DNA from 2 places in the Arthrobacter sp. 10N418 genome. Region 2 is predicted to be linked to the other one. Evidence: predicted binding sites of a transcription regulator. Region 2 holds the regulator's gene; the other holds the start of a gene.
The links. The regulator Rex, encoded in region 2, represses fermentation and respiration genes when NADH is low (regulators of the CRP and FNR family bind a similar motif). The targets are predictions, from matches to a motif close to CTTGTGAANNNNTTCACAAG.
Positions count from the first base shown of each region.

Region 1 (9,431 bases), on a different contig from region 2:
TCGCCCGCGTTGCGCGTCGGCACAACGCGAGGTGCATCGTGGACGCGTCAGGACCGTCACTCGCCGAGGCCCTCGCCGAGGGAGTATTCCTGGTCAAACCCAGCCGGCGGGAACTCGGGCTACAGCTCGGGTTGACGCTGGAGAGCGACGAAAGCCAGCTGGAAGCGGCGTCCGCCCTGGTTGAGGACGGCTCCGCCGAACTCGTCGCCCTGACCCTTGGTGGCGAGGGCGCCGTGCTCGCCTCGAAAGCTGGCACTCTCCGCTTGACCGTGCCCCCGGTGCAGGTCCGCAGCACCGTCGGAGCCGGCGACAGCTTCCTCGCAGCCTTCGTGCTTCGGCTGGCGCAAGGACGGAGTCTTGAAGCGGCTTTCCGTGCGGCTGTCGCCGCCGGCACTGCCACCGTGACGACTACGGCCACCGAACTGTGCCATCGGGCCGACGTCGAACGCCTGGAGGCGCGACTCGAAGCCCTGGCGCCTGAAGGCGGCCAGTAGCCTCGGCGGTGACCCGCCGAGGCGCGTGGGCCCCGTCGGCTAGGGCAGGACCTTGTAGAGGTCAATAGCCGTCTCCTCCGGCGGGGAGGTGAACCCGCCCTCGATGCCGGCCTGCATTCGTGGCATGAGGATGCCGTCGCGGAATTTCTCCCAGCTCTCTTTCGACTCATGGACCGCCATGATCGTCCAGCCCCCGGCCGATGCGCCTCCGGCGTGGAAGAGTTGGCCCTCCGGCAAGCGGCCTTCGCCGGGATGCACGGCGGCAATTGACGCCTCGTATTGCTCTTTCGTTCCGCCTGGGAAAAAGTGCACAACTCCGAAGGCCGAGGAAGCCATTTCTGCTCCTAGAATGGTGGGCTGTATCTGACAGGCCAGTTCTAGACCCCCTACACTTGGCATGTCAACGGGCCGGAGCTTCAGCCACGGGTCCAGTGTGCGGAACGATGGTCTGCTGTTGAGGGCACGCGCCGAGGACCCGCTTCATCGCTTCCTTCTCCGCCGGCGTGACCCACAACTGATAGGCCGCCTTCACTGAGATCTGGCGGGCAACGTAATGGCAGCGGAAGGCCTTGTTCGGCGGCAGCCAGGTGGCGGCGTCGGAGGCGCTCTTGTCCTGGTTGGCGGGTCCGTCCACAGCGATCAGGTTGAGCGGATCGTTCGCGAGATGCTCGCGTTCCTGCGCCGTCAAAAGCTGGGCCCCCTTTTGCCACGCGTCACCGAGGGCCACGACATGGTCGATCTGCACGGCTTTGCTGCTCTCGGCTCCCCGGCGGAAGGTGATCGGGTGGCCGGTGTACGGTTCCCGGAGGGTCCCGCCGGCAACCTGGCACCGGGAACCCTCCACGAATTCCGGGCCGGTCAGATCGCGCCGGAGGATGTCATTGCGCGTATCACAGCCGTTGCGGTCGACATCAAGCCATGCCTGGCCGAAGGCATCCCGGTCGTAGTTGTCCTTAGCGGCCCGGCCCTTGACCGCGAGCGTGTCCAGCACGGCCGCTGCCGCCCCGGACGGCACCGGCCGCACGGGGGCGACAGGCATCATCCAGCCCGCTGCCAGCACGGGAGCCTCGCTGGGGCCACTGCTCTCAGGTTCGGAGGCAGCGAACTGGCCCGCGGTGAAGAACCAGCCCAAGGTGCCCAGGAACAGCGCGCACACCGTAGCCAGGATCACCCAGGCCTGACGGGAACGGCGCCGGGCACGGCGGAAGTCCGTCCAGTTCAGGCTCACGACGGTGAGGGGTATGGCCGGGCTGGAAGCTTCTGCTGCACACCACGAGCCTAGGCCCGGGCGTCGCCGCAGGGGCCCGTGTCCACAGTGTGGAGGAGCAGTTCCGCGGCAGGCGCACCCTGGAGGGGCGGTGCCGCGGCACGGAGCCCCGCTCCAGCCCTACTGCTCCTTGGTCACCCGATGGAGGTCTTCCGCAGCGAGGTCCATGAGCGCCTGCAGCTGGTTCACCCGGGCGTCGTCGAGCTCACCGGCTTGACGCTTGGCGACGGCATCGTCAAGGAGGCGCTTGGCTTCCTTGACGTTGCTACGCGCTACGTCCAGCGCGTGTTCCAAGGTGGTTTCGTGCTCCACAGCCGAGTTCTGTTCCATTGCTCCATTGTGGTTCCCTTTCCCGGCCGATTCCAGTACATCGGCCGGGAAAGGAGTAACAAGTCGCGGGCGGGATCAGACTTCAACGGGGAGGCCGGCTGCCTCCAGGACCGAGACGGCGTCCTTGGCGGGGAAGGACGGCGGGTTCACGCCGGCCATTTCCTCCATGACGCGGACGACCTGGCAGCTGTAGCCGAACTCGTTGTCGTACCAGACGTACAGAACCAGGTTCTTGTCGTTGGAGATCGTCGCCAGCCCGTCGACGATGCCGGCGCGGCGCGAGCCGACGAAGTCCGTGGAGACAACCTCGGGCGAATCGATGTAGTCGATCTGCTTGCGGAGTTCGGAGTGCAGCGACATTTCGCGCAGGTAGTCGTTGATCTCGTCCTTGGTGGTGCCGTTTTCCAGGCTCAGGTTCAGGATCGCGAGGGACACATCGGGGGTGGGGACGCGGATGGAGCTGCCGGTGAGCTTGCCCAGCAGTTCGGGCAGGGCCTTGGCGACGGCCTTCGCGGCACCGGTTTCGGTGATGACCATGTTCAGCGCCGCCGAGCGTCCACGGCGGTCACCTTTGTGGAAGTTGTCGATCAAATTCTGGTCGTTCGTGAAGGAGTGGACAGTCTCCACGTGGCCGTGCACGACGCCGTAGCGGTCGTTGATTGCCTTGAGCACCGGCGTGATGGCGTTGGTCGTGCAGGACGCCGCAGTCACGATCTTGTCCGAGTCGGTGATCGTGCCGTGGTTGATGCCGTGCACGATGTTCTTCAGGTCGCCCTTGCCGGGGGCCGTGAGGAGGACACGGGAAACACCCTTGCTCTGCAGGTGCTGGGAGAGGCCCTCGGCGTCGCGCCAGCGGCCCGTGTTGTCGACGAGGAGGGCGTCGTGGATTCCGTAGGCGGTGTAGTCCACCGTGGCGGGGTTGTCCGAGTAGATGACCTGGATCTGGACGCCGTTGGCGGTGATGGTGTCGTTCTCGAGGTCCACCTTGATGGTGCCCTCGAAGGAGCCGTGCACGGAGTCGCGGCGCAGGAGGCTCGCACGCTTGGTGAGGTCATTGTCGGAGCCGCGGCGCACCACGATGGCGCGCAGGCGCAGGCCGTGGCCGCCGCCGGCCTTTTCGATCAGAAGGCGGGCCAGGAGCCGGCCGATGCGTCCGAAACCGTAGAGGACGACGTCGGTGCTGGTGCGGTCGTCCCCGCCGCGCTTGCCGACGATCTCGGCGAGTTCGCCGCGGAGGAATTCATCCAGGCTGGCGCCGTCGCCTTCGGCGCGGTACTTCTCGGTGAGGCGGGCAACGTCGATGGCCGCCGCGCCGAGGTCCAGCTTCGTCAGGGCATCGAGCAGCGGCGCCGTCTCTTCGAGGCGTAGTTCTTCCTTGCTCATCCGGCGGGCGAAACGGTGCGCCTTGAGGATGTTCATAGTGGACTTGTTGATCAGGCTGCGTCCGTGGATGGAAGTCACCACATTGTTCTCGCGGTACAGCCGGCCGATCACCGGGATCATGGCCTCGGCGAGCGCCTCACGGCCCATCCACGTATCAAGACAAGAATCTGATGTCTGGCTCACAGAACTACCTTCCTAGAATCAACCACATACGACGTCGTATGCGGAAGTCGGCCGCCGGAGGATATCCGGCACCTCGGCGCCGGCGGGGATTCGGTCCACCCCGGGCGCCTCGTGTTGCGCAAGAAAAAGCCGCCGGCTGCGAACGCAGACCCGGCGGCAGAACTTCTACGTTCGCTATCCATTCTAGGTCGGCAGCACAGCGGCCGGCGCCCTGTTACACGTGAAATCACTCACACGGGCGCAGCACAGGAAAGCGCAAGAAAATGGATGGGTTGACCGATACGCCGGGTTCTGTGTTCCCGCGCTGTTACCGGCGCGGGAATAGCGGCCATCCATCTACGGACGCCGTTGCCGACGCCCTCCAGCGGCCTACCCGGACACTCGGGCGGGCAGCCCTCAAACGTGTCCTGTCTGGCCTTGCTCCGGGTGGGGTTTACCTAGCCTTCCCGGTCGCCCGGGAAGCTGGTGGTCTCTTACACCACCGTTTCACCCTTACCTGCTCTCCCCGCCGTGCGGACACGGCCGGAACGCGGGCGGTCTGTTCTCTGTGGCACTGGCCTGCGGGTTACCCCGAGTGGGCGTTACCCACCACCCTGCCCTGCGGAGCCCGGACGTTCCTCGAGCCACTTGCGTGACGCGCGGCCGCCTGGTCAACCCATCCGCTGTACATTCTACGGGCTCCCTCCGCCCCGGGGCACCGGGATCCTTTTCCTGTCCCCGGTGGGAGAATTGAAGGAAGATCGGGGCCGGCCCGGCACCCGGAATCAGGTTGGACCAGGAGGGGATCCGCGTGGACCTCACCAGCATCGTCGTTCTGCTCGTCGTCATTTTTGTCGTGGTGACGCTGGCGCGGATGTCCATCCGGATTGTGCGCCAGTATGAGAAGGGCGTCCTCTTCCGGCTGGGCCGCGTTGTCGGCGTGAGGATGCCGGGCCTGCGCTTCATCGTCCCTGTGATCGATAGGCTCCAGCTGGTCAGTCTCCGGATCGTGACGATGCCCATTCAGTCGCAGGGCATCATCACGCAGGACAACGTGAGCGTCGATATCTCCGCTGTGGCGTACTACCGTGTGGTCGACGCTGTGAAGTCCGTCGTGGCGATTGAGAACGTGGCGGCGGCCATCAACCAGATCGCCCAGACCACCCTGCGGAAGGTTGTCGGCCGGCACAGCCTGGACCAGACGCTGTCCGAAACCGAGCGGATCAACAGCGACATCCGGGAGATCCTGGACGCACTGACGCTGGAGTGGGGCGTCGAGGTCACCCTTGTGGAGTTGAAGGACATCCAGCTGCCAGAGAGCATGAAGCGCGCCATGGCCCGGCAGGCTGAGGCAGAGCGGGAGAAGCGGGCGAAGATCATTGCCGCCGAAGGCGAGTCCATTGCCGCTGCCGCCCTTGGTGCGGCCTCGGACACCATGATGGCGCACCCGCTGGCCCTGCAATTGCGGAACCTGCAGTCCCTCGTGGAAATCGCGGTGGACAAGAACTCGACTGTCGTCTTCCCTGCGCCGCTGATGAGCACCATCGGGGAGCTCTCCGCTTTCCTCGCCCGTGAGAACCAGGCCGCCCAGGCGATGGCGCAGGCAGTGGGGCCGGCGTCCTCGGCGGCGTCCTCAGCCGCGATCAAGGCGGCGTAGAAAGCCCCGATTGCAGGCGCTCCCCGTGGCGGTGTTGCTGCACGGCACAAGGAGCGGCAACCGCTTCGTGTTCGACGTATGTCCATGGGTGTTCTTGGTGTGCTGCTGCTCGCATCGCACGGAAAAGTCGCCGGGCTCCCCGGGGTGGCTGCCTGAACCCGCGCAAAAGCTGTCGCCGGTAGGATCGTACGGTGCTGATTCTGCTGCCGCCCTCCGAGGGCAAGACCCCTGCTGCCGGCGGGGACGCCGTCAACTGGGCCGCCCTGAGCTTCCCGACGCTCAACACCTGCCGGGCCAAGGTCCTCGACGCGCTCGGCACAGTCAGCGCCCACGAGGACGCCCTGGCGCTTCTCGGCGTCGGCGCGTCCCTGAGGGCCGACGTCGAGCGCAATACACGGCTGCACGCCGAACCGGCGGCGCCCGCCCACCAGGTCTATTCCGGTGTGCTGTACGACGCGCTCGGCTACGACACCCTGACGGCGGTGCAGCGGAAAAAGGCCGATGAGTCCGTGTTCGTCATCTCCGCGCTCTGGGGTGCGATCCGCTTTGCCGACGAAGTTCCCGCGTACCGGCTGTCCATGAGTACCGCGCTGCCCGACGTCGGACGGCTGGCGTCCTTCTGGAAACCGCAGCTGAACGAGGCCCTGGCGGCCGCAACGGCGGGCGAGCTGCTGGTGGACTGCCGCTCCAGCACCTATGCCGCGGCCTGGACTCCCCCGCCGGCCCAGACGGTCGCGGTCAACGTCTTCACCGAGGCCAACGGTGTGCGCAAGGTGGTCAGCCACTTCGCCAAGCACACCCGCGGCGAACTGGCACGTCATCTGCTGCAGCGGCGGGGCAAGGCTCCGGCGACCCCGGCCCGGCTGCACAAGGCCGCGGCCGAGAAATGGACCGCGGAACTCGTCGAGGGCACGGCCCGGAAGCCGCACACGCTGAACATCATCCTGCCCAACTAGCTGGCAGCAGGGGCCGTTTTGAGCCCCCAAAACGGCCCCTGCTGCCAGTCAGTTGGGGGTCAGGCCCACTCGGCCGAACGGACCAGGATGCAGCCGGAGTCGGGGCAGAATACGATGTCGTCCTCGGCCGCGGCCTTGATTTCGGCCAGGTCACCGGGGCTGAGGTGCATGCCGGAGCCCTCCGAGGTGCCGTGGAACAGCCGGGCTGCGCCGACGCCGCGCTTTGCCAGGGTCTTTTCGTAGATCGCGAGCATTCCCGCGTCCAGCCCGGCGGCGAACTCCGCTCGGCGTCCGCGCACCACCGCGGCCTCGGCGGCGATTCCGGCCAGCTGCTCGTCCAGTTCGGCCCGGATGGTGCCGAACGAACCCTGGATGTCATCGACAATCTGCTGTTGGGAGGCCTGGCGGAGGCGGAGGGAGTCCAGCCGCTCGAGGACTTCGAGCTCGACGTCCTCGAGGTCGGAGCGGCGCTTGTTGAGCGAGACGAGGTCCCGCTGCAGGGCAACGAGGTCCTTGGACAGTCCCGTGCCGCTGTTCAGCCTGGCCTCGTCGCGTCCGATCCGGGAGGCCACCTGCTCGACGTCGGCTTCGGCGCGTTTGAGCTCCAGTTCGGCGTCGTGGACGGCCACCTTGGCCGCACCGAGCTCGCCGTTGGCCACGCTGAGGGCCGCTTCGAGATCGGTGATCCGGGAATCGCTTTCAAGGCTTCGGCGGCGGTTGGACAAGGACTTGAGCTTGGCATCGAGTCCCTGCAATTCGAGCAACTTCAACTGTTCCGCCGGTGCTGCCTTGGCCACTATTACCTCCGCTTGTTCCTACCGGCCGGAGCCGGGCACCGTATCGGCGCTCCCTAGACTCTAGCGCCTAGCGTCTTCCCCGGCCTCGCTACGCTCACCCGGGGCCCCTCGCACGCCAGGCTTAGCCCGGAGTCAGAATGAAGTCCCATGGATCGCTGTTGGTGGTGCTGACCCTGATCTCGACGTCGTGCCCCTGGTCGCTGAGCACATTGCCGAGCGCTTCGGCGGCGGCGGGCAGCCACAGCCATTCGCTGGCGAAGTGTGACACGTCTATCAGGTAGGGCCTGTCGTTGACGGCAGCCTCGCGGGCCTCCGACGCCGGATGGTGCCGCAGGTCCGCCGTCAGGTACACGTCCGCGTTGCTGGCGCGAACCTCACCAAACAGCGAGTCACCCGACCCGCCGCACACAGCGACCCGCCGCACCAGGCCGTCCCGGTCCCCGGCCACACGGACGCCGCCGGCCACGGACGGCAATATGCCGAACACCCGCGCAGCGAAGTCGCCCAGCGTCAGCGCCTCCCCGAGATCCCCGACCCGGCCGATTCCCTCCTCCGGGAGCCCGTTCGTGGCGGGGGTCAGCGGGGCCACGTTCTGCAGGCCCAGCGCATCGGCCAGGACGTCCGACACGCCCCCGACGGCGGAGTCACCGTTGGTATGGACGGTCAGCAGCGCGGTCCCGGACTCGATCAGGCGGTGGATGGCCTTGCCCTTGGCCGTATTCGCGGCAACAGACGTCACGCCTTTGAGCAGCAGCGGATGATGCGTGATGAGCAGTTCGGCGCCGGCGTCGATGGCTTCCTCGATCACGTCGAGCGTCGGGTCGACGGCGAAGAGAATCCTGTGCACCTCCGCGTTCGGATGGCCCGCCACGAGGCCCACCTCGTCCCAGTCCTCGGCGAGTGATTCGGGCCAGAGTTCCTCCACCGCCAGGAGGATCATGCCCAGCGTCGCGGCGCCTTCGGCCTCTTCAGTGCCGGCGTCCCCGGCGGGAACGGTGCCGGCGTCGGAACTGGCGCCAGTACTGGTGCCGCTGTTGGGGCCGCCGTTTGTGCCTTCGGCCGGATGAGCTGAAACGTCGGTGTTCACAGGTTCCATACCCTCATTTTTACCCTATCGGGGGTACTTCCCCACCCCGCCACTTCACGGATCTGCCCGGCCGGGAATCATCGGGGCGGTTCAACCATTGAAGAGAGCATGAGAACTTTTGTCCTCGGCGGAGGCTGCTTCTGGTGCCTCGACGCCGTCTACCAGATAACCAAAGGTGTCAGCTCGGTTGTTTCCGGCTACACGGGAGGCCACGACCGCAACCCCGACTACTACTCTGTGTGCTCCGGGACCACCGGTCACGCCGAGGTGGTCGCGGTGACATTCGATGAGGACGTCATCCCGGTGGAGGTCATCCTGGACATGTTCTTCGCACTCCACGACCCCACCACGCTGAACAGGCAGGGCTACGACGTCGGCACCCAGTACCGTTCGTCGATGTTCTATGAGACCACCGAGGAGAAGATCCTCTTCGAGGAGGCGATCGATCGGAACCAGCCGCTGTGGACGAACCCGATCGTGACCGAGGTAAGCCGGCTGCCGAAGTTCCATGTGGCCGAGGATTTCCACCAGGACTTCTACGGCAAGTACCCCGGGCAGGGCTATTGCCAGGTGATCATCAACCCCAAGCTTGCCAAGGCCAGGAAATATTACTCTGCATGGCTTAATGCTTAGCCAGGGTCTGCACGCCCTCGTTAGGCTGACCTCAGCAAACCCACCTCTTCAGACAGGCATACATACATGGCACGGATCTATGACGATGTTACCCAGCTGGTTGGCGGCACTCCGCTGGTCCGGCTCAACCGGCTGACCGAAGGCCTGGACGCCACGGTCGCCGTCAAGCTGGAGTTCTACAACCCTGCCAACAGCGTCAAGGACCGCATCGGCGTCGCAATCGTCGACGCGGCCGAGAAGTCCGGTGCCCTCAAGCCCGGCGGCACCATCGTCGAAGGCACGTCCGGCAACACCGGCATCGCCCTTGCCATGGTCGGCGCCGCCCGCGGCTACAAAGTCATCCTGACCATGCCGGAAACCATGTCCACCGAACGCCGTGTCATGCTCCGCGCCTACGGCGCCGAGATCGTCCTGACCCCCGGCTCCGAGGGTATGCGGGGCGCCGTGGAGAAGGCCCAGGACATCGTGGCCAACACGGAAAACTCCATCTGGGCCCAGCAGTTCGCCAACGAGGCCAACCCCGAGATCCACCGCCAGACCACGGCCGAGGAAATCTGGTCCGACACCGACGGCAAGGTGGACATTTTCGTCGCCGGCGTCGGCACCGGCGGCACCGTCACCGGCGTCGGCCAGGTCCTCAAGGAGCGCAAGCCCGACGTCCAGAT
Region 1 is NZ_JBFTIK010000010.1:14,652-24,082, reverse strand. Features, by position in the region: gene AC1DCZ_RS09840 (1-phosphofructokinase family hexose kinase) at 1-494, shown strand, start outside; gene AC1DCZ_RS09835 (hypothetical protein) at 534-830, opposite strand; gene AC1DCZ_RS09830 (HNH endonuclease family protein) at 895-1,722, opposite strand; gene AC1DCZ_RS09825 (hypothetical protein) at 1,882-2,091, opposite strand; gene AC1DCZ_RS09820 (glyceraldehyde-3-phosphate dehydrogenase) at 2,167-3,657, opposite strand; RNA gene rnpB (RNase P RNA component class A) at 3,922-4,315, opposite strand; gene AC1DCZ_RS09810 (slipin family protein) at 4,448-5,293, shown strand; gene AC1DCZ_RS09805 (YaaA family protein) at 5,485-6,249, shown strand; gene AC1DCZ_RS09800 (zinc ribbon domain-containing protein) at 6,309-7,046, opposite strand; gene AC1DCZ_RS09795 (Nif3-like dinuclear metal center hexameric protein) at 7,168-8,142, opposite strand; gene msrA (peptide-methionine (S)-S-oxide reductase MsrA) at 8,242-8,766, shown strand; gene cysK (cysteine synthase A) at 8,833-9,431, shown strand, end outside.
Region 1: AC1DCZ_RS09820 (glyceraldehyde-3-phosphate dehydrogenase) is a predicted target of Rex. The motif match lies at 3,875-3,894, and genes of this name have one in related genera.

Region 2 (9,431 bases):
TGCGGTCGTGGGGTGCCCCCGAGAGGCGGTACCCTGTTAAGGAACGTTTTACGTCATTGTAAGAACCTGTCAGTTGTTTCAGTCTGCTGCTTAGCCCGCGGACCCCTTCCAACAGGCAGGTACTGCATCTAGCCGGTAAGGAACTTTCGTGGGTTCAGTTATTAAGAAGCGTCGCAAGCGTATGGCCAAGAAGAAGCACCGCAAGCTGCTTCGCAAGACGCGCCACCAGCGCCGCAATAAGAAGTAGAAATACTTCGCACTGCGTGAAATGCCCGTTGCCATCCCGGCAGCGGGCATTTTTGTTGTACGCCCGGCCCGGTTCCGGCCTGGCCCGAAACTGCGCGCCACTTGGATTTTCGCGCCGGTTCCGGACGTGCGCTGACCGGATCCCCGCGGCGAGGGTCCGAAAACGCAGCCGGGGTCCGAATCTGTTGCGAGAAAGCGCCCCGCCTAGGGCATGGGGCCGCGGAAACGGGAGAATCCCCGCCAGAGGCCGTAGATGGCCCCGCCGACCGTGGCGGCCTTGAGCCCCAGCGTGGCGGCGCGCCGTCCGGACCGGAAGTCGTACACTGGCCAGTTGTGTTCGCGGGCGTGCCTGCGCAGTTTGGAGTCCGGGTTGATGGCCACCGGATGCCCCACCATGCTCAGCAGCGGAATGTCGTTGTGCGAGTCGCTGTAGGCCCAGCAACGGTTGAGGTCCAGCCCCTGGGCGGCCGCAATTCCGCGCACGGCTACCGCCTTCGCCGGGCCGTGCAGGATCTCTCCCACGAGCCGACCGGTGTAGGACCCGTCCTGGATCTCGCCCACCGTGCCAAGGGCGCCGGTGAGGCCCAGCCGGGTTGAGATGACCGTGGCGACCTCGATCGGCGTCGCCGTCACGAGCCAGACCTTGCGTCCCACCCGGAGGTGCTGTTCGGCCAGGGCCTTGGCCCCGGGCCAGATCCGGGACTCAATCATTTCGTCGTAGACTTCTTCGCCGAGCGCCTTGATGTCTTCAACCGTGATCCCGGCGCCCAGGGACAGGGCAGAATCACGGACAGCGTGGACATCATCCATGTTTTCGCCGCGCAGGACGAACATGAGCTGTTTCCAGGCAAAGCCGGCAGCCTGGCGAAGGGTGAAGGCCCCGCGCTGGTGCATCTTGCGGGCCACATGGAAAAGGCTGGCGCCCTTCATGAGGGTGTTGTCGACGTCGAAAAAGGCGGCTTCGCCATGCTGCGATGACGCAACCGGCGTGGTGGCCACAGCGACGTACTTCTCCTCGGGCATGCCACGAGTCTAGTCAATGCCCGGCGTCCTCCGGCCTCACAGGCCTCCGATCCGGCTCCGGACGAGCGGCGCGTCGACGCCGGAGCTGTCGCCGGGCTACCGTGGATGCATGGCCAAGCCCGCGTCTTTCCCCGATGTAGTACTCGTCACCAAAGCCAACTGCCACCTCTGCGCCGACGCGCGCGCGGCCGTCGGCCGTGTCACGGCTGCTCTCGGCCTTGACTGGACTGAGCAGTCCATCGACGATGATGCCGCATTGCGTGAGCGCTTCGCGGAGGAGATCCCCGTGGTGCTGGTCAACGGCGTCCAGCGGGATTTCTGGAAGATCGACGAAGAACGCCTGTCGCGGACACTGCGGCGGGCCCTCAGCCAACAGTCCTGATACGCCGGCGTCCCGGCGGCTTGGCTGCTTTGTTGCGTGAAGTGCGGGGGCTCTAGAGTGGGAAGCACAACGCGACGCAATGGAGCAGATAGTGACTTCGCTGGATTCATCCCCCGAGGCTGTGCCCGGGGGAGCAGGGACTGCCGCCAAGCAGATTCCACCCGCGGCCGTGGCCCGGCTGACCATCTACCTGCGCGCCCTGACCACATTGCTGGCCGAAGGCGTGGATCGCGTCTCCTCCGAATCGTTGGCCGAGGCGTCCGGCGTCAGCTCTTCCACGCTCCGCAAAGACCTCTCCTACGTGGGCTCGTACGGAACGCGCGGCGTGGGCTACGAAGTGCAGTACCTCAATCGGCACATCGCCGCGGCCCTGGGCCTGACGCACGACTGGAAGGTCGCCATAGTCGGGGCCGGCAACCTTGGCAAGGCCCTGGCGCGCTACGGCGGATTTGAGTCGCGGGGCTTTGATATCGTGGCGATTTTCGACGCCGACCAGATGGTGGTGGGAAGTGAAGTGGGCTGGTTGCGGGTCAGTGATGCTGCCGACCTCGAGCCCGTCCTGCAGCGGACCGGTGCCAATATGGTGGTCCTTGCGCTGCCCGCTGCGGTGGCGCAAGGCGTCTGCGACCGGGTGATCGCCGCGGGCGTGCGGAGCATCCTCAGTTTCGCCCCGGTGATGCTGCAGGTCCCGCCCGGGGTCAACCTGCGGAAGGTGGACATGGCCACTGAACTGCAGATCCTCGCCTACCACGCACAAAGGGCGCAGGACCCGGAGGATGCTGACTAGCTCCAGTCAGATCGTCCGGCCCCGCGCCCTATGCGCTGTCGCCCTGGGGCTACTTGCCGAAGGGGTTTCCCGGCTGGCCGTACGGGTGCGTGAACGGCTCCGGTTTCCGGAAATATGGCGAGGTTGCGGGCAGGTACAGCAACACGATTCCTGCGATGCCGGCCAGGGCCGCCACAGTTCCGATGCTCAGCGGGAAGATGCTGAACACTGAGAGTGCGGCAAAGACCGTGCCCAGGATCCGCGCCCAGTTCTTGCCCTTCCGGACGTTGATGGCCACAAGGGCGTACAGCCCGGCGCTGACCGCGGCGAACACCACGATGGTGCCGACCAGGAAACCCTTGATGGCGTTGAAGTCGATCTTGGTCCCGCTGGCAGCCATCTGCTGGTCGAACATGTTCCGGACGTCGGGGGTGTCCAACGTGGCCAACCCGATGAGCAGGGAGACCACCCATACGACCCCCGAGGCGACGATCAGCCAGAAGGCGGTGTTGACGAGCTTAGGCATGCCGCCCTGAACCTGCGCCTGGTCGGAGGGGTACTGGGCGTAGGGGGACTGCCCGTATGCGGGCTGCCCGTATTGGGGCGCCTGCTGGCCATATTGCGGGAGCTGCGGAGCGTTCTGCCCGTATTGCGGCTGGGGTGCTTGCTGCCCGTACTGCGGCGCCTGCTGGCCGTATTGCGGGGCGGACGGTGCCTGCCCGTACTGGGGCGCCTGGGGCGGCTGCTGGCCGTATTGCGGGGCGGACGGTGCCTGTCCGTACTGGGGCGCCTGGGGCGGCTGCTGGCCGTACTGCGGGGCGGACGGTGCCTGTCCGTACTGCGGCGCCTGCGGCGGCTGCTGGCCGTACTGCGGGGCCTGGTGGCCGTAGTCCGGCTCCGGCTGTCCGCCCGGCTCGGGGGCGTCCGGAGTCGGAGGCTGGACTGGGGGGTTGCTCATTAGGCGGTCCTTTGCGTATCGGCATCTGAATAGGCCACCGGGACCAGCGATCCTGCCCTGCCCCCAGCATGGTTTGATTCCACCGTACCGCGGCCGTGCCGCCGTGCGAATCATTCCGGAGAGGTATTCTCGGTCCCGGCTCGGAAGACCATGAGATTGCGCAGGGCAAGTGCCCCTGCGGCGGTCACGGTTGGAATTCCGGGGCAACCCGCGGTTGGAATTCCGGGGCGCGAGCGCGTCAAATGCGGCCCCGATGCCCGGCAAACCAGGCCTGGGAGTTGGGCAGCCACATGAGCACGGTAGCTACGAGGCTGATGACGAAGCTCGGCATGCTGCCGCCGCCCCTGCCGGCGACGGCGCTGGCGTTGACGACAGCGAGAACCAAAGAGATGCCGGCAACAATCGTGAGGGCGAAGCGGGCCCACTCCCCGCCTTCCTTCATCTTCATGGCCAGGATGATCTGGGCTGCCGCCAGCGTGAGCGCCACCAGGACCAGCAGGAGCACCAGCAGGCCCACAGCCGGGGCGAAAGCGAAGATGACAAAGGATCCGAACAGGCCTACGACTCCGCCGAGAAGGCCGAGGAGCCCGCCGATGAGCCAGATCCAGTAGGAGACTTTGAGCTCGGTCGGCATGGCGGTGACGCTGAACATACCCGAGAGGCCCCCGTGGGGCATTGCGTCACTGAAGCTCCTGGGGCGGTCCGCCGGCATTCCGAAGCGGACCCCGTCCGCCGGTGCCTGTTGGCCGGGCGGCTGATACCCCGGGGGACCCTGCGGGTTCATCCTGGGCGGCTCGGAACCGGCCGGCGGGACATGGCCTGCCGGCGCGGGACGGGCGCCACCGTACTCCGGCGGGGGTACGTCGCTGGGGTTGGTCATGAGGTTCACTCTAGACCGCGGTGCCCCTGTTCTCTAGGGAATTTGGGCCAGCTGCGGGGCGGGTCGACCGCGGCACCTGCACGCGTCCGGCGAACCCTCAAGCGCTCCGCACGGGCCCCCGAGGGAAAAAGCCAGCGCCCCGCTTCATCACGTGACGAAACGGGGCGCTGGATGCGGACGTCCGGCGTCGGCCGGTCAGTCCTGGGAGGTGCTGACTAGGCTGCCGGAGCGATGAAAGCCAGTTCCAGGTTGATGGCGACCTTGTCGCTGACGAGCACGCCGCCGGCTTCGAGGACTGCGTTCCAGGTCAAGCCGAAGTCCTTGCGGCTGATGGTGGTTTCGGCGGTGAGGCCGGCGCGGGTGTTGCCGAAGGGGTCCACGGCCACGCCGTTGAATTCGGTTTCGAGGGCGACCGGGCGGGTAACGCCCTTGATCGTCAGCTCGCCCTGCAGTTCGTAGGCGTCGCCCTTCGGAACGATGGTGCTGGAGACGAAGGAGATTTCCGGGAAGTTCTCGACGTCGAAGAAGTCCTCGCCGCGGACGTGGCCGTCGCGGTTGACGTCGCCGGAGTCGAAGCTGGCGGTCTTGATGGTGGCGTTGACCTTGGAATCGGCTACGTTCTCGGCCAGGTCCAGGGTCGCCTCGGCGTCCTTGAACTGTCCGCGGACCTTGCTGATGCCTGCGTGGCGGACGGTGAAGCCGATCTCGCTGTGCGAGTTGTCGAGCGTCCAGGTTCCGGTGGTGACGTTGGTGGGAAGTGCCATGGTGGTTCTCCTTGGGTCGGGTGGGTCGTGCCGGTGTTCGTCTGATCGTTAGTTGAAGCATCATTGGTTGAAGTCTCAACTAACCGCTTCACCCAGTATAAACATGCATTTGCATCTTTTATTCCAACTCCGGGGAACATTTCTTGAAACTCTTCAGTTCTACTTCTCGTAGAAGATTTCAAATCGCCCGACATCTTTGCGAAACTGGTACACATGCCCCAAGCCACTGTTCATTTGCTCCGCCACGGCGAGGTCCACAATCCCGACGGCGTCCTGTACGGCAGGCTGCCGGAATTCCACCTCTCCGAGCTCGGCCGGCAGATGGCCCGGGTGCTCGCGGACCACTTCAGTGAGCGCGCCGCGGACGGGGCGAAAATCGTTCACCTCGTGGCTTCGCCGCTGACCCGTGCGCAGGAGACCGCCCGGCCCATCTCTGAGGCACTCAACCTCGACGTTGTTACCGAGGCCCGGATCATTGAGGCCGCCAATTACTTTGAGGGAATGCACGTCACCAAGGCAGAGATCCTCAAGCCGAAGCACTGGCCGATGCTGCGCAACCCGTTCCGCCCCTCCTGGGGAGAGCCCTACCAGGAGCAGGCTGCCCGGGTGATCGCGGCGGTCCAGGATGCGCGCGTGCGCGCCATCGAGCTCGGCGGCGACGGTGCCGAGGCCATCCTGGTCAGCCATCAGCTTCCCATCTGGGCCACCCGGCTCAGCGCCGAGGGCAAGCCGTTGTGGCACGATCCGCGCAAGCGCGAATGCACCCTGACATCGCTGACGTCCTTCGTGTTCGACGACGCCGGCAACCTCCTCCGTGTTGACTACAGTGAGCCCGCCGCCGCCCTCCTGCCCGGTGCCGCCAGCACCCCGGGAGCCTGAGCGTGCGAGGCAGCGACCGGAACGCAACTCCGTCCCGCCGCAGCATTTTGACTGCTGGCGGCGCCGCCCTGGCGGTAGTGCTCGGGCTGTCCGGCTGTGCCCAGGAGGATGCGCTCGCAAAACAGGCGAAGGCCGGGGACAACAAGAACTACGTGGCCGGTGACGGATCCGTGACCGAGTTCGCCGCCGCCGACCGCAAGAGCCCGGTGGCGGTCAAGGGGACCCTGTTCGACGGCACCGCCGTGACGCCGGAGGCCTTCCAGGGCAGAGTCACCGTCCTGAACTTCTGGTTTGCCGCCTGCGCCCCCTGCCGGGTCGAAGCGCCGTCGCTCGAGGCCCTGCACCAGGACTTCAAGAGCCAGGGCGTGCAGTTCTTCGGCGTGAACCTCCGCGACGAGAAGGCAACGGCGGACGCGTTCGAGAAGTCGTTCAACCTGACGTACCCGAGCTTCAACGACAAGGACGGCGCCGTGCTGCTGGCCGTTTCGGGCCTGGTGCCCCCGGGCGCCGTCCCCACCACGCTCGTGCTGGACAAGCAGGGCCGCGTCGCCTCCCGCGTGCTCGGCGAGATCCAGAAAGGGACCCTCAAGTCCCTCATCGACGCCGCCGTGGCCGAGTAGCGGCGGCCTGCGTGAACAGCCCCTTCGCCGAAGCAATCCTGAACGGTTCGCTGCTGCTTGCCGTGCCCGTGGCGCTGCTGGCCGGCTTCGTCTCCTTCCTTTCGCCCTGCGTGCTGCCCCTCGTGCCCGGGTATCTGGGCTACGTCACGGGGCTGACCGGTGTCGACCTGCAGAAACAGAAACGCGGCCGCATGCTGGCCGGCATCGGCCTCTTCGTCCTGGGCTTCTCTGCGGTCTTCGTCCTGCTCGGCGGGGCGTTCGGCCAGCTGGGGACCCTGATCACCGGCTCGCAGAACAAGTGGATCACCCAGCTGCTCGGGATTCTGGTGGTTGTCATGGGGGTCGTCTTCATGGGCGGCTTCGGCTGGCTCCAGCGCGACGCCAAGATCCATGCCAAACCGCCGGCCGGGCTGTGGGGCGCGCCGCTGCTGGGCATCACGTTCGGGCTGGGCTGGGCCCCGTGCATCGGCCCCACCTATTCCGCCGTCCAGCTGCTGAGCCTCTCGGGCGGCTCCTCTGCGGCCAAGGGCGCCTTCCTGGCCTTCGTCTATAGCCTTGGGCTGGGGATCCCGTTCCTTCTGATTGCCCTGGCCGTGCGCCGCGGCGTCGGAGTGATGTCCTTCTTCCGCAAACACCGCCTCGCCATCCAGCGCACCGGCGGCGGCATCCTGATTGTGCTGGGCCTGCTGATGGCCAGCGGTGTGTGGGGGGCCTGGGTTTCCGGGTTGCAGTACTGGTTCCAAACCGATGTGAAATTGCCGATCTGATGAGCGAGCGAGTGAACGTAAAGAAGAAGTCCCCGGCCGACGCCGCAAATCCCGGCGCCGAGCCTGACGCCGCCAACCCCGTTGCCTCAGCCAAGGCCAAGGCCGAGGCCGTCCTGCCGTCGCTCGGCCCGGTGGGCATGCTCCGCTGGGCCTGGACCCAGCTGACCAGCATGCGCACCGCGCTGTTCCTGCTGCTGATGCTGGCGGTCGCAGCCGTTCCGGGATCATTGTTCCCCCAACGCCCCGCCAACCCCTCGATCGTGACGCAGTACATCAAGGACCACCCGGACTACGGCAAACTCCTGGACTCGCTGCAGCTCTACGACGTGTACTCCTCCGCGTGGTTCTCCGCGATCTACATCCTGCTGTTCGTCTCGCTCATCGGCTGCGTGATACCCCGGGCCATCGCGCACTACAAGGCCATGCGCTCGCAGCCGCCGCGCACGCCGGCACGGCTCTCGCGGCTGCCCGAGTACGGGACGCTGGTGATTCCCGCCGACGCCGGGATCCCGGCGTCGGACGCCATCACGGGCGCCGCCGCGGTGCTGAAAAAGCGCGGATACCGGGTGGACATCAGGGACCGCGACGGCGCGCGGCCGTCCCTGGGCGCGGAGCGCGGGTTCCTGCGGGAAGTGGGCAACCTTCTCTTCCACACTGCGCTGATCGGCGTGCTGGTCTCGGTAGCGGCCGGCGGCCTGTTTGGCTACAGCGGCCAGCGGATCCTGGTGGAGGGCGACACTTTCGTGAACACGCTCGTCGGCTACGACCAATTCACCCCGGGCACCAACTTCCAGAGCAGCCAGCTCCAGCCCTACTCGGTCCAGCTGGACAAGTTCGACATCACGTTTGACCGCGAATCAAAAGGCAAGTTCGGCCAGCCCATCGACTTCAAAGCCGATGTGACCACCAAAGAGACCCCGGACGCCCCCGCCAAGAAGGAAGTGCTCAAGGTCAACGATCCGCTCAGCCTGGGCGGCACCAGTGTCTACCTCACCGGCAACGGCTACGCGCCGGTCGTCACCGTCCGCGACGGTGCCGGCAACATCGCCATGCAGGGCCCCGTCGTGGCCAAGCTCCAGGGCCAGAACTACTATTCCTCCGTGGTCATCAAGGTCCCGGACGCCAAGCCCGAGCAGCTTGCCTTTGCCGGGTTTTTCCTGCCCACCGCTTTCGTCACGGACCAGGGCGTGTCTTTCAGTGCTGATCCCGAGCTCATCAACCCCCAGCTGACCTTGAACTCGTACTTCGGCGACCTCGGACTGAACGGTGGCACCGCGCAGAACGTGTTTGAGCTCGATGTGCAGAAACTGACCCCGCTCAACGCCCGCAACCTGCCCACCAAGGGCATTGTCCTGACCCCGGGCGCCAGCTACACGCTGCCCGACGGCAAGGGCTCCATCAGCTTCGACGGCGTGAAGCGGTACGTCGGCGTGGACATCCACCACAACCCGGGCCAGCTCTATGCGCTGATCTTTGCGCTCGTGGCCGTTGCCGGCCTCGTTACGTCCCTGTACGTGAACCGCCGCCGCGTCTGGATCCGGACCGGGACGCATGCCGACGGCCGCACCATGGTGGAATACGGCCTGCTGGCCCGCGGCGAGGACCACCGGCTCGCCGGCGAAGCCGCCGCCCTGCGCTCCCTGCTCGTCAACGCATGGCAGCTCGGCGACGACGACCCCTCCGCCGCAGCTGCCGGCCGGGATTCCCAGTCGGCTCCCAGCGGAACGGTGCATAATGACCGGGCGGATTCTGCCGCGACGGACGCCGGTGCAGGGCAAACGTTCCTGGAACATCCCGAAGCAGACTTCATCCAGTCAACAGCCGGCTCGCACGAGCCAAAGAAGGACCAGTAATGTTCCCCATCAACGAAACCATGGGCCAGTACAGCGAGCTCTTCATGCTGCTGGCCGCCGGCACCTACACAGTGGCCTTCATCGCCTTCGCCTGGGACCTAGCCAAGAGCAGCAAGATGCTGCGCGCCGTGGACCTCAAGGCCGCGGAGCTCTCCGGGGCAGCCGCCGGCGTCCAGGCGGCCAAGGTTCCTGTCGGAGCCGGCGTCGGAGCGGGCGGCGTCGGATCGGACGCGGCCGGGCCCGCCGATCGCGCCGACTCGGACGTCAGCGGCCCTGTGGGCCGCGCCGAGCGG
Region 2 is NZ_JBFTIK010000006.1:124,398-133,828, forward strand. Features, by position in the region: gene AC1DCZ_RS06720 (30S ribosomal protein bS22) at 149-247, shown strand; gene AC1DCZ_RS06725 (HAD family hydrolase) at 451-1,269, opposite strand; gene AC1DCZ_RS06730 (glutaredoxin family protein) at 1,379-1,651, shown strand; gene AC1DCZ_RS06735 (redox-sensing transcriptional repressor Rex) at 1,743-2,438, shown strand; gene AC1DCZ_RS06740 (hypothetical protein) at 2,488-3,375, opposite strand; gene AC1DCZ_RS06745 (hypothetical protein) at 3,614-4,255, opposite strand; gene AC1DCZ_RS06750 (YceI family protein) at 4,471-5,019, opposite strand; gene AC1DCZ_RS06755 (histidine phosphatase family protein) at 5,233-5,898, shown strand; gene AC1DCZ_RS06760 (TlpA family protein disulfide reductase) at 5,901-6,518, shown strand; gene AC1DCZ_RS06765 (cytochrome c biogenesis CcdA family protein) at 6,530-7,285, shown strand; gene resB (cytochrome c biogenesis protein ResB) at 7,285-9,138, shown strand; gene ccsB (c-type cytochrome biogenesis protein CcsB) at 9,138-9,431, shown strand, end outside.